3 regions of the Arthrobacter sp. P4_F10 genome follow, and region 3 is predicted to be linked to each of the others. Evidence: riboswitches for the same ligand, from Rfam matches in the RefSeq annotation. Region 3 holds a riboswitch; each other region holds the start of a gene.

Region 1 (4,249 bases), on a different contig from region 3:
CAGGAAATGAAGGCCCTGCTGGCAAACCTCTAGCCTGCGTCCCGGCCCCGGTCCGGTTTTCGGACCGGGGCCTTCCCGGCCACCCCGCCCGCGTTGGCCCAGACCTGCGTTGGCCCAGACCTGCTTGAGCGCTAGACCTGCTTGAGCGCTAGACCTGCTTGAGCGCCTGGCCGAGGTCGCGGATCAGGTCCTCCACGTCCTCCAGGCCCACCGAAAGCCGGACCACGCCGTCGCTGAGCCCGATCGCCGCACGGCCTTCCGGGCCCATCGCGCGGTGCGTCGTAGTCGCAGGATGCGTGATGAGCGTCTTGGCATCACCCAGGTTGTTGGAGATGTCGATGATCCGCAGCGCGTCCAGCAGGGCGAAGGCGGCCTGCTTCGCGGTGCGTCCCGGCGAGGGCGAAAGCTCCAGCGTGAGCACTGTCCCGCCGGCCTTCATCTGCTTCACGGCGAGTGGGTACTGCGGGTGGGACGGCAGCAGCGGGTACTTGACCCAGCTGACCGCAGGCTGTCCCTCGAGCCATTCGGCCAGCCGCAGGGCGGAGGCCGAGGAATGGTTGACGCGCAGGGCCATGGTCTCCAGGCCCTTGGTGAGCACCCAGGCATTGAAGGCCGAGAGTGCCGGACCGGTGTGCCGCATGAGCTGCTTGACGGGCCCGTCGATGAATTCCTTGGTGCCCAGGATCGCCCCGCCGAGCACGCGGCCCTGCCCGTCGATGTGCTTGGTGCCGGAGTAGACCACCACGTCCGCGCCGAGCTCTCCGCAGCGCTGCAGCAGCGGGGTGGCGAAGACGTTGTCGACCACCACCGTGGCGCCGGCCGCATGCGCCAGTTCGCTCACGGCGGCGATGTCCACGATTTCCTGCATGGGGTTCGAGGGCGACTCGAAGAATACCGCCGTGGCCGGCTCGGACAGGGCAGAGCGCCATTGTTCCAGGTCCGGGCCGTCCACGAAGACCGTCTCGACACCCCAGCGCGGCAGGATCTCGTTGAGGATCACAAAGCACGAGCCGAACAGCGAGCGGGCTGCGACTACGCGGTCGCCGGCAGCCAACAGCGCGCCCAGCGCGGTGAAGACGGCGGACATGCCGGACGCCGTCGCAAAACACGCCTCGGTTCCCTCGAGCAGCCGGAGCCGCTCCTGGAAGGTGGCGACGGACGGATTGCCGTAGCGGGAGTAGACGAAGCGCTCGTCTTCCCCGGTGAAGGCACGCTCGGCGGCGGCCGCGGACTCGTAGACGAATCCGGAGTTGAGGAAGATCGGCTCGGTGGTTTCCTGGAAGCCGGTGCGGTCAAGGCCGCCGCGGACAGCCTGGGTGTCGGCGGCCCAGCCGGCGGCGTCGGGATTGAAAGTCATCAGATCTTTCCAAGGTTGGTGGGCAGGCCGCGGTTCTTCCAGCCGTTGACGGTGCGGTCGCCAAAACGGTCGGTCTCGCCTTCGAAGCCCTCAAGAACGTTGTACGAGGTGTAACCGGCGGCCGTCGCGGCCGTCGCGGCGGCGATCGAGCGGACACCGGAGCGGCAAAGGAACACCAGTTCGACGGCGGAGTCCTCCGGTGCCTCTCGCCTTAGCTGTTCCACGAAGTGCGGGTTCGGTACGCCGCCGGCGAGGTTCCACTGGATGAAAAGCGGATCGTTCCGCCTTCCGCCCGCGGACGTCGTGTCCGGGATGCCGATGTGGGCCCATTCGCCCTCGGTCCGGACATCCACCAGGAGGGCTCCCGCCTCCAGCTTGGCCCACGCCTCATGGGGGCTGAGGTCTCCGGCGTAGCTCATGCGTGGCCCTCGAATGCCCCAACAGCGTCAATCTCGTCGGCATCGAGCTCATCGACTGCATTGGCCACGGCGGCGTCCGCGCTCGCAATCGCGGCCGGCAGGACCAGCGCCTGCGCCACGATCACGGTGCTGCCGTTGAAGGTGGCGGCGGGGCTTCCGTGCAGGACATAGCCCTCGGCCAGGGCGGCGGACACGCGCTCACAAAAGGCGCGGTCATCCGTGCCGGTGAACAGCCGGTAGGCCAGTCTTTCCTCGCCGGCAGGTGGTGCACTGCGTGCTGTGGTGCTGAGTATTTCGGGTACGGCGGGTGTTGACGTGGGGGGCACGACGGATCTCCTCTTTCACGCTTGCAGCTCGAATTCTCGATTGCCGAGTATTCACCTGAGGCACCCCGCCGCGAAAAGGAGGGTTGCCGACCGGCCAGTCAGGGCTTGGCACCGGTTCTCATTACTCCCCAAAAACGTAACACCTACGACGCCGGCCCGCACCGCCGTCGTCGTCATGTTCCGTAACCGGGCCACGCCCAGGCGCTGGCGCCGGCCGGGCCCAGCGTGGGGCGGGGCCCGGCCGAGTAGTGGCGGGCTCCAATTTCGGGTACAGCCCACTCGTGTGTGCGCGGACGATTCGCCGTCTACTGGAGGGCATGGCCGACGTGTCGGCCGGATTCTCAGGTTAACCGGGCTGTCCGTGAATCGAGCCGTCTGTCCATCAAAACAAGTTGTCTGTCAAGTTGTCTGTGAATCAGTGCCCGGAACCGTCGGAGCCACAGCCATGGCCCGGCCGGTGACGGCGGAATGGAGCAATTGTGGGCCCGCGCATACTGGTTACCGGGATAGCAAGCGCCGCCGGCCGGACCGTCGCGGCCCAGCTCGAAGCCCGCGGACTCCCGTATCTCGGCTCCGACGCCCGCGCCGACTCCCGCCAGGCGGAGGATGCCGCCGCCGCGGCCGCGGTCAGGCTCCTGCCGGCGACGGACCCGGACATGATCCTGGACCTGCGCCGGCTGGTGGACCGTGAAGCCATCAACGTCATCATTCCGACCCTGACTGTGGAACTTCCGGTCCTGGCCGCGGCCCGTGCCGGATTCGCCCAGGACGTGCGGATCATCGTGGGCGACCCCGCCGCGGTGGCCCTCGCCAACGACCAGCTGTTCACCACCTGGGCGTTGCAGGCAGCCGGGATTCCGGTGCCCCAGTTCGCGGTTCCGGGCGACCTCGCCGCCGCGCCGGCATCCCTCGCCTCCCTCACCGGCCCCGTGGTGGTCAAGCCGCGGGTCTTCAAAGGCTCCCATGGTGTCCACGTGCTGGCCGGAACGGCCTCGGTTAGCTGGAAGAACATGCCGGCGGGGCAACTTGTCCAGGAGTTTATCCCGGGCGCCGACTACGTGTGCCTGGTGTTCGGCACTCCGGCACGCAACGCGATGGCGCCGGTGGCGGTGGTCCTCGAGAAGACCAGGACCCCGTATGGACACGCCGGCAGCGACGAAGTCAGCCGCAGGGTGCCGGCGAGCCAGGCCGGGGACGTGCGGAAGCTGGGCCTGGCCGCCGTCCGCACGCTCGGGCTGACCGGGCCGGTCCAGGTCCGGATCCGCCGCCGCGCGGACGGAACCCCCGTGGTACTGGGCGTCTGCGCGACCCTGGGGGAGAACAGCACCTGGGCCCCGGAAATGCTCGACGCCGTGCTGGCCACCTTCATGCTCCCGGCGTTCAACCCGGTCTCGTTCCGGCGGTGCCCGGCGGTTCCCGCGGACGCCCTGGGGTGAAGCGCGGCCCGGCAGAACGGTGTGCTCACGCAGTCGCTGAGTCTCCCCACCTTTGAGGCCGGAGGACGGCGTGTTCCCACAAACCGCCGTCGTTACCGTGGTCCCTGGCCGCAAAACCGGTGAGTATCAGCGGCGCCTGCCGTGCAGCACCGGCCTGGCCGCACTATTCGATGGTGGCGAACAGTGCGTTGAGTTCGGCCGTGAGCTGGCGTCGCAGTTCCGGGGTGCCGATTTCCTGGCCGTCGATGTGGTTCACCGGGGCCAGGAGCCGGATGCTGGAGATCAGCCAGACCGCGTCGGCATCCAGCAGGTCCTTCGGCTCCAGCGGGCCGTAGCCCAGCTCCCAGCCGGCGGCCTTGGCGGCGGTGAACAGGGCGCCCTGCGAAGTCCCCGGCAGAATGCCGCTGTCCAGCTGCGGGGTGATGAGCCGCCGGGTTGTGCGGACGCCACCGGCGCCGTCGTCCGCGGTTTCCAGGTGGGCCAGCAGAACGGTCGACGTCGGTCCCTCCAGGACCCGGCCGTCCGCGGACGTGAAGATGACGTCGTCGGCGCCGTGCCGGTGGGCGTAGCGCAGCGCCGCCATGTTCACGGCGTAGGAGAGGGTCTTGGCGCCGAGCAGCAGCCAGGGGGCGCGCTCGCCGACTTCGCTGTCGTAGCCACGGTCCAGCAGGATGACGTCGATTCCGGTCTCGCGCTGCCGGCGGCCCGCGG
Region 2 (4,249 bases), on a different contig from region 3:
TTTCAACCGGCTCGCCCAGCCATTCCGTCACGCGCGCTGCCGAACCGGCAATGGTCAGTGCGGACATCTTGACTTCGCTCGCGTAGGCGTTGGACGGGTGCAGCTCCGGGTCGCCCTCCCATTTGAGCATGTAGGGCACCTGGGGGTCGGCGATGAGCCCCAGGATGCCGATCTGCTTCCAGACCAGTTCGCGGCCGTCCGGAAACTTCCGGTTGCCGTTGACGGCCGCGCGGCCCAGCCGCTCCTCGAACGGGGCGAGATCGTCAACCTCGACGCACCAGCCCATCCAGCCGCCGCCCGCTTCCGAGCGTGCCCGGACTGCCTGGCCGAACGGGGCCTTGTCCGATGCCGGGTGGTTCAGGACCTCCACGACTTCCAGGTACTTGTGTCCCGCGAGCGGGATAATCATGTTGCGTGTCCCGAAACGGGGGTGCACTCCACCCTTCACGGCTTCAACGCCGAGGGCAGACGCAATACGTTCAGTGGTGGCTGCCAAGCCATCGTGTTCACAGGCGTAAGAGACGTGATCCATGCGCATGCCATCATCTTGGCACTTTGTGATGGACCTCTCAGCTTAGGTTCCCCTAACCGTCATGGGATGTCCGACGGCGGCAGGCTCGGTGTCCCGGGAGGCGCCGCCACGGCAACCGTCTTCATCTTCGTCACAAAGCTTCCAGGGCTCCGCCGCCATTCCTACACTGAAGCCAGGTCATGAGTGCCAGCGCACAGCCCCGGCTTGCTGGCCGGCAACCCTCGTATCGCGGTGGGGTGCCCCGGGTGAGGACCTGGCCGTCCGGCGCCCGCCGGAGGGCAAGCGCGGCGCCTGTGCCGGTCCGGGCCCAAAGCCCTGGCCGGTGCTGTGCCCGGTCCCTTTGAGGAGCATCAATGTCCAACGCCTGGTCCTTCGAAACCCGCCAGATCCACGCCGGCCAGGAGCCGGACAGCGCCACCGGTGCGCGGTCCCTGCCCATCTACCAGACGACGTCGTTCGTGTTCCCCAGCGCCGAAAGCGCCGCCAACCGCTTCGCACTCGCCGAACTCGCCCCCATCTACACCCGGATCGGCAACCCCACCCAGGACGCCGTCGAGCAGCGCGTGGCCAGCCTGGAAGGCGGCCTCGCGGCCCTGCTGCTCAGCTCCGGCCAGGCCGCGGAGACCTTCGCGATCCTCAACGTCGCCGAGGCCGGGGACCATGTGGTGGCCAGCCCCAGCCTCTACGGCGGAACCTACAACCTGCTCGCCCACACGCTGAAGAAATTCGGCATCTCCGTGACCTTCGTGGAGGACCCGGACAACCTGGACCAGTGGCGGGACGCCGTCCGGCCCAACACCAAGCTGTTCTTCGGCGAAGTGGTCTCCAACCCCCGCCAGGACGTCCTGGACATCGAGGGCATCTCCGATGTGGCGCACGAGGCCGGGGTGCCGCTGATCGTCGACAACACGCTCTCCACCCCGTACCTGATCCGGCCCATCGAGTGGGGCGCGGACATCGTGGTCCACTCCGCCACCAAGTACCTCGGCGGCCATGGCGCCGCGATCGCCGGCGTGATCGTGGACTCCGGCAACTTCGACTTCGGCAAGGACCCGGAGCGGTTCCCCGGTTTCAACACCCCGGACCCTACCTACAACGGCCTGGTCTACGCCCGCGATCTCGGTGCGGAGGGGGCGCTGGGCGCGAACCTTTCCTACATCCTCAAGGCCCGCGTCCAGCTCCTGCGCGACCTCGGCTCCGCCGTGTCCCCGTTCAACGCCTTCCTCATCGCCCAGGGCATCGAAACGCTGAGCCTGCGCGTCGAACGCCACGTAGCCAACGCCACCAAGGTGGCGCACTGGCTGGAGGCAAGGGACGACGTCGAATCGGTCGCCTACGCCGGGCTGCCGTCCAGCCCCTGGTACGAGCGAGGCCGCAAGTACGGGCCCAAGGGGACCGGCGCCGTCGTGGCGTTCAACATCGCCGGGGGAGCCGAGGCCGGCAAGCGGTTCGTCGATGCGCTCGAACTGCACTCGCACGTCGCGAACATCGGCGATGTCCGTTCCCTGGTGATCCACCCGGCGTCGACCACCCACAGCCAGCTCTCGCCCGAGCAGCAGGCGATCGCCGGCGTCAATCAGGGGCTGGTGCGGCTTTCGGTGGGCCTGGAACACATCGACGACATCCTCGCGGACCTCGACGCCGGATTCCGCGCGGCCAAGGGCGCCTAGGCACGCAGGGCGGCCGACGGCCGGTGTCCCCTCGACGGGACGGCCGGCCGCCGGGCTGTCACATGGAAGTCACAATCTTCGTGATTTCCGCCCCCTGTTTCGTAGACTCGTACCAGGTCATGAGTGCCAGTGACAGCCCCGGCTTGCTGGCCGGCAACCCTCCTTTTGCGGCGGGGTGCCCCGGGTGAAGACCTGGCCTGCCGGTCAGCTGACGGCAGGCAAGCGCGAAGATAGGTCCTCACATGACGATTGCCGTCACCCGCACGGGTGCTCCCGAAACCAAGCCATCCCGCAACCCGGACGGGACCGTCCAGTACGTCCGGATCGGCGACCTGCAGCTCGAATCAGGGATTCCGCTGCCGGATGTGGTCCTCGCCTACGAGACGTGGGGGACCCTGAACGCGGACGCCTCCAACGCCGTCCTCATAGAACACGCCCTGACCGGCGACACGCACGTGACCCGCGGCGACAGCGAGGAACCCGGCTGGTGGGAACAGCTCGCCGGACCCGGGGCTCCCGTGGACACGGACAAGTACTTCGTCGTTTCAATCAACATCCTGGGCGGCTGCCACGGTTCCACGGGACCCTCCACCCCGGCCCCCGACGGGCGCCCCTGGGGATCGCGGTTCCCGCTCGTCACCCTGCGGGACACCGCCGCCGCCGAGGCGCGGCTGGCCGACGCCCTGGGCATCGGCACCTGGTATGCCGTGCTGGGCGGCTCACTCGGCGGCGCGCGCGCACTCGAATGGGCCGTCACGTTCCCCGGCCGGGTCCGGCGCTGCGCCGTGATTTCCGTCGGCGCCAGCAGCACGGCCGAACAGATTGCCTTCGCGCAGGCCCAGACCCTGGCCATCCGCCAGGACCCCCATTTCAACGGCGGAAATTACTACGGCGGCCCGGAACCCGAAGCAGGTCTCGCCCTCGCCCGCCGCATCGCGCACATCACCTACCGCTCGGCGGCCGAACTGGACGGCCGGTTTGGCCGGAACGCCCAGGAGTCCGAGGCGACCCTGGAAGCCGGGTCGCTGGCCGGACGCGGGCGCTTCCAGGTGGAAAGCTACCTGGACCACCAGGGCAGCAAACTGGTCCGGCGCTTTGACGCGAACAGCTACATCGCCATCACCGAAGCCCTCATGAGCCACGATGTCTGCCGGGGGCGCGGAAGCCTCGGGGAGGCCCTTGCTCCGGCCACCGCAGAGTTCCTGGTGGCGGCCGTGGACTCGGACCGCCTGTATTTCCCGGCCCAGTCCCGTCAACTGGCCGAGGCCTTGCCGGGCGGCCCGGAACTGCACATCATTGAAGCGCCGATCGGCCACGACGGCTTCCTGACCGAAATCGGCCAGCTCAGCGCCCAGCTGCGGGAGGCCTTCTTCGGCCACTAGACCACATCGGTTGTGCATTTTTGCAGACGCGCTCTGCACTAATGGCCGTTGATGCTCAGGGCGGGAGCGTCCATACTCATGGGGAATGACGCCATGTGCCCTACATCACGGGCGTCCTCAGCCCAATGGTCCACAGGGTGTCGACGGAGACACCGAAGGAGTCACGATGAGTACGGAAAACGCCGCGAGGCGCGCTGAAGAAACGGACGTCAAATCGTCCGGCCTGAAGAAGGTAGTCACGGCCTCCATGGCCGGCACGGTGGTTGAGTGGTATGAATTCTTCCTCTATGCCTCCGCCGCCACCCTTGTCTTCGGCAAGCTGTTCTTTCCCAATACCGGTTCGGAATTGGACGGCATCATTGCCGCGTTCGTCACCTATGCGGTCGGCTTTGTTGCCCGCCCCATCGGTGGCATCGTCTTCGGCCACTTCGGCGACAAGTTCGGCCGCAAGAAACTGCTCCAGCTGAGCATCATCCTTGTCGGCGTTGCCACCTTCGCGATGGGCTGCCTGCCGACTTTCCAGCAGATCGGCTACTGGGCCCCGGCCCTGCTGGTCTTCCTGCGCTTCGTCCAGGGCTTCGCCGTCGGCGGTGAGTGGGGCGGCGCAGTCCTCCTCGTTGCCGAGCACAGCCCGAGCAAGTCCCGCGGATTCTGGTCAAGCTGGC
Region 3 (4,249 bases):
GGTGACACCGGGCAGGGTCCGGCGCAACTGCTCGAGCATGTCCGCTGAGGGGTCAACAGCCACCGTGCGCAGTCCACGTTCTGCCAGAAGCGCCGTGAACTTTCCGGTGCCGGCGCCAATGTCCGCGGCGTCCTTGGCCCCCGCCGGAATCAGCCAGTCGGCCGACTCCTGCGGATAGCTAGGGCGGACGCGTTCATAGTGCTCCCCGCCGTCCTGGAAGCTTTGTCCGAGTTCCTGGCGACGTTCACTGTGCAGTTTGGGGCCACTGTGCAGTTTGGAACCACTGTGCAGTTTGGAGCTACTGTGCAGTTGGGGTCCGCCGCTTGCCACGTGCGATCTCCTTCGGGAAGGTCCTGCTGGTTTCAGATACCTTTCGAATTTACCGCACCGGCGCTGGGGTCCTGATCCTGCCTCGGGTTAGTACGCCTGCTTAGTCCGCCGTGCCTAGTCCTCCGTGCACGGCGCGGCACCAGCGGTGCCCGGGGTGTTCGGCGCCCAGTGAGGGTAGCTGCGGGTATCGTTGGCCGGCACCCAGCGGCCGGCGTCCACCACGTAGTCCCAGCCGAGTCCCGTTTGCCGCAGCTGCTGCAGGCCGGCCAACAGGCGCTCGGCGTCCTCCAGCCGTGAGCCGAGGCCGAAGCTGGCGCGCAGGGAGCCTGCAGGCAGGCCGAGCCGCTTGAGCAGCGGGTGGGCGCAGAAGCGGCCGTCGCGCAGGCCAATGCCGTGTTCGGCCGACAGGTAGGCGGCCACCAGCCCGGCGTCGTAGCCTTCCACCGAAAAGTTCACGACGCCGATGGTGCCGGTGCCCGGCAGATCGACTCCGGGGGAAGAAGCGGGAGTCGAATCGGCAAAGATCCGGTGAACGGTCACGCCGTCAATGCCGTGCAGACCCTCGACGAGGAAGGACCGGATGGCGTCCTCGTGGGCCTGCCACTGCTCCGGGTCCAGGGCCGCGATCACTTGGGTGGCGCGGGCCAGGGCGGCCGCGCCGAGGACGTTCGGCGAGCCGCCCTCGTGCCGGGCGGGTCCGGTGGTCCAGCTGACGGAGTCGAGCCGGGCGTCCCGGACCGCGCCGCCGCCGGCCAGGTGCGGGGTGCCGGCGTCGAGCCAGTCCGTCCGCCCCACCAGCACGCCGGCGCCGAACGGGGCGTAAAGCTTGTGCCCCGAGAAGGCGAGGTAGTCGACGTCGTCCGCGGCGATGTCGATCCGCCGGTGCGGGGCCAGCTGCGCGGCGTCGACGACGATCCTGGCGCCGTACTCGTGCGCCAGTGTGGCAAGAGTCCGGATCGGCAGGATCTCCCCGGTGACATTGGAAGCGCCGGTGACGGCCAGCAGACTCACGCCGCCGCGGGCGAGCTCGTCCCGCAGGCGGTCCACAGTGGCCGCGAGGGTGGGGGCGGCCACGACGCTGCGGTGCGGGACGTTCTGCCAGGGCAGGAGGTTGGCGTGGTGCTCGATGTCGAGGTAGAGGACCTCGCCCACCGGCCGTCCGTCGCGGAGCGGCAGGCAGCCGGCCAGCAGGTTCAGGGAATCGGTGGTGTTGCGGGTGAAGATTACCGAATCATCCGGCCGGCCGCCCACGAAGTCCCGCACGATGTCCCGGGCGTTCTCGTAGACGGACGTGCTGATCTGCGAAGCGTAGCCGGCGCCGCGGTGCACGCTCGCGTAGTACGGCAGGATTTCGTTCAGGTAGGCCGAGACGACGGACAGTGCCGGGGCGGAGGCGCCGTAGTCGAGGTTGGCGTAGCGGGCGTGGCCGCCGGTGATCAGCGGGGCCTGGATTTCGGCGCCGGTGACGGCGGCCAGCGGGCGGGCCGCAGCGGCGTGGAATTCGGGGGCTGCGGGAAAAATGGCAGTTGTCATGGGACCTCACTCGACCAGGACCCCACATCATGGGAATCCGCGCTTGCCGGGTCCGTTCCGGACCGGCCAGGTCGTCACCCGGGGCACCCCACCGCGTCTGGAGGGTTGCCGGCCAGCAAACCGGGGTTTAGCGCTGGCACTCGTGACCTGCATCGAGCGTAGGACATCCGCGCAGCCGGGGAAAAGACGGCCAGCGATTGTGAAGCGGATTATTACGGACACGGCTACGAAGCCGCCGGCGCGGCCGGGACACCTTCCAAGGCAAGATTGTATGCCCCGGGGTTCCGGGCGCCGGTGAGCTGAATGCTGAGGCCGAACAGGGCTTCCAGCGCGGCAGCGTACTCATACTGGCGGCCGTCCGAGGCCAATTCCCGGGCGCGGACCGTTGGGATGTGAAGCAGTCGGCGGACAATTCGACGCATCGCGAGGTTCACATCCTCAGCCTGGGCGCCGCACCCGTATTCCTTCATGACGCGCGCCATTTCAGCCTCGAGGACCTGGTGGACGTGGCCGCGCAGGGCCACAATGGCGGCGTCGACTACGCGCAGTCCTTCTTGTTTTTCGAAGCGAAGCGCCGCTTGCCGGACCAGGACGCCGGCGAGGCGGAGCGCCTCGGCGTCCGCCGGGGGAGCCGCGAAACGCACTGAATCCAGGGTGATCAGTTCAACGCCCGGCAGATCCGCCACCCGGGGGTCGAAGTCATGGCTGGGTGCGAGATCGATGACAATGAGGGCACGGCCTGTGTCATCCCTCCAACCGGCCAGTTGGGCGGCACCTATGCGGGTCTCCGTGCCGCTGCAGCCAATGATGATGTCTGCCCGGGCAACAGCGGCAGGCAGCTCCCGTGCCGTCAGCGCCGTACCGCCCCTGCTCGCCACAAACGCCTCCGCGCGGCCGGATTGGGAGAAGACGGAAATGGTGGGGCATCGACTGTTCCTGAGGATTTCCGCGACGCAAACGGCATAGGAACCGGTGCCGAAGAGGACGACGGACGCATCAGCCAGGGATGGGTGCGCTGCTCCGGCGGCCGCCAGTTCAAGGGCCACATAGGCTATGGACCTGCTGGCGCTGCTGAGCGCGGTCCGCGCCCCCACCTCCTTGCCCGTGCGGGACGCCTCCTGAAACAGCCGGACTAAAAGCCCGCTCGCGGTGCCTGCTGCCTGTGCTGCAGCGAGCGCGCGGCGGACCTGGCCGGCGACTTGACGCTCACCGACCACGACGGAGTCCAGGCCGGCCGCAACGCCGAAGAGATGCTCCGCGGCCGACGCTCCAGAGGAGTGCTCGAACAGGGACGCGAGCTGGGCCACAGGGAGGCGCGTGCAGAGGCGGACAGAGCCCAGGGCCTCGGAGCAGACGGCATCTATATGCTCCCTGGACGCCACCTCGCCGTAGATTTCCAAGCGGCTGCATGTGGACACGACCACGGACCCGGACACGGCGGAACTGCAGGCGAGCAGATTCTGGCCCAGCTCCGAGGAAACGGCCTGGAGCCGGGTGGCCGACTCAATGTCCAGGTCCCGGTACTTCGCCACGAGAACCAGCAGAACCGGTCCGACGTCGGGGTCGAAGGTTTCGGGATCCGCGGCGTGAACCGATCCAGACATGGCCGCCCTCCTGCCACTCGATGCCCACTCCACGCCGTGACCGGCAGCGAAGGTTGGGGACAGCGTCGTACAGGGGCCCTTGGGAATCCTTGAGGGGTGGGGCCTAGAGGAGGTCGTCGAGTCCGGGGTTGAGCCGCTTGAGGACTTCCGAGTGGAGGATCGAATTGGTGGCGAGGGCGTTGCCGCCGAAGGGGCCGTCCTCGCCCTCGAGCGAGGTGAAGCGGCCGCCGGCCTCGGTCACGATCGGCACCAGCGCGGCCATGTCGTAGAGGTTCAGCTCGGGTTCGCAGGCGATGTCCACAGCCCCCTCGGCCACGAGGCAGTACGACCAGAAGTCACCGTAGGCGCGGGTACGCCACACTTCCTCGGTGAGGCCCAGGAACTCGTCCAGGTTCCCGCGTTCCTTCCAGCCGCCAAGGCTGGAGTAGGACAGCGAGGCGTCCTCGAGCTTGGAGACGTTGGATACTTTCAGCCGTGTGGCGGCGGCGAGCGAGCGGCCCGTGTAGGCGCCCGCACCCTTGGCGGCCCACCAGCGCTTGCCCAGTGCCGGTGCGCTGACGACGCCGACCACCGGCTCGCCCTCATCGACGAGGGCGATCAGGGTGGCCCAGACCGGGACGCCGCGGACAAAGTTCTTGGTGCCATCGATCGGGTCAATGATCCAGCGGCGGGAGCCGTGGCCCGAGCTGCCGAATTCTTCGCCCAGGACCGCGTCGCGCGGACGGGACCGGGAGAGCTGGCCGCGGATGGCCTCTTCGGCGGACTTGTCGGCATCGGTCACG

What was found. Region 3 has a riboswitch for S-adenosylmethionine ahead of AC1DR1_RS04190 (aminotransferase class V-fold PLP-dependent enzyme). Riboswitches for the same ligand answer to the same signal wherever they lie in the genome.
Region 1: it holds a riboswitch for S-adenosylmethionine, as region 3 does, so the genes downstream of both, AC1DR1_RS14940 (DUF1737 domain-containing protein) here and AC1DR1_RS04190 (aminotransferase class V-fold PLP-dependent enzyme) in region 3, are expected to answer to the same signal.
Region 2: it holds a riboswitch for S-adenosylmethionine, as region 3 does, so the genes downstream of both, metX (homoserine O-acetyltransferase MetX) here and AC1DR1_RS04190 (aminotransferase class V-fold PLP-dependent enzyme) in region 3, are expected to answer to the same signal.

The regions. Positions count from the first base shown of each region.
Region 1 is NZ_JBFUJJ010000014.1:75,403-79,651, forward strand. It holds gene AC1DR1_RS14925 (DUF305 domain-containing protein) at 1-33, shown strand, start outside; gene AC1DR1_RS14930 (O-succinylhomoserine sulfhydrylase) at 149-1,357, opposite strand; gene AC1DR1_RS14935 (rhodanese-like domain-containing protein) at 1,357-1,776, opposite strand; gene AC1DR1_RS14940 (DUF1737 domain-containing protein) at 1,773-2,102, opposite strand; SAM riboswitch class IV at 2,115-2,228, opposite strand; gene AC1DR1_RS14945 (ATP-grasp domain-containing protein) at 2,582-3,538, shown strand; gene AC1DR1_RS14950 (aminodeoxychorismate lyase) at 3,702-4,249, opposite strand, start outside.
Region 2 is NZ_JBFUJJ010000009.1:124,542-128,790, forward strand. It holds gene AC1DR1_RS12045 (VOC family protein) at 1-538, opposite strand, end outside; SAM riboswitch class IV at 708-823, shown strand; gene AC1DR1_RS12050 (bifunctional o-acetylhomoserine/o-acetylserine sulfhydrylase) at 886-2,202, shown strand; SAM riboswitch class IV at 2,318-2,433, shown strand; gene metX (homoserine O-acetyltransferase MetX) at 2,445-3,584, shown strand; gene AC1DR1_RS12060 (MFS transporter) at 3,751-4,249, shown strand, end outside.
Region 3 is NZ_JBFUJJ010000002.1:277,110-281,358, reverse strand. It holds gene AC1DR1_RS04195 (class I SAM-dependent methyltransferase) at 1-291, opposite strand, end outside; gene AC1DR1_RS04190 (aminotransferase class V-fold PLP-dependent enzyme) at 445-1,863, opposite strand; SAM riboswitch class IV at 1,898-2,011, opposite strand; gene AC1DR1_RS04185 (glutamyl-tRNA reductase) at 2,088-3,467, opposite strand; gene hisN (histidinol-phosphatase) at 3,571-4,249, opposite strand, start outside.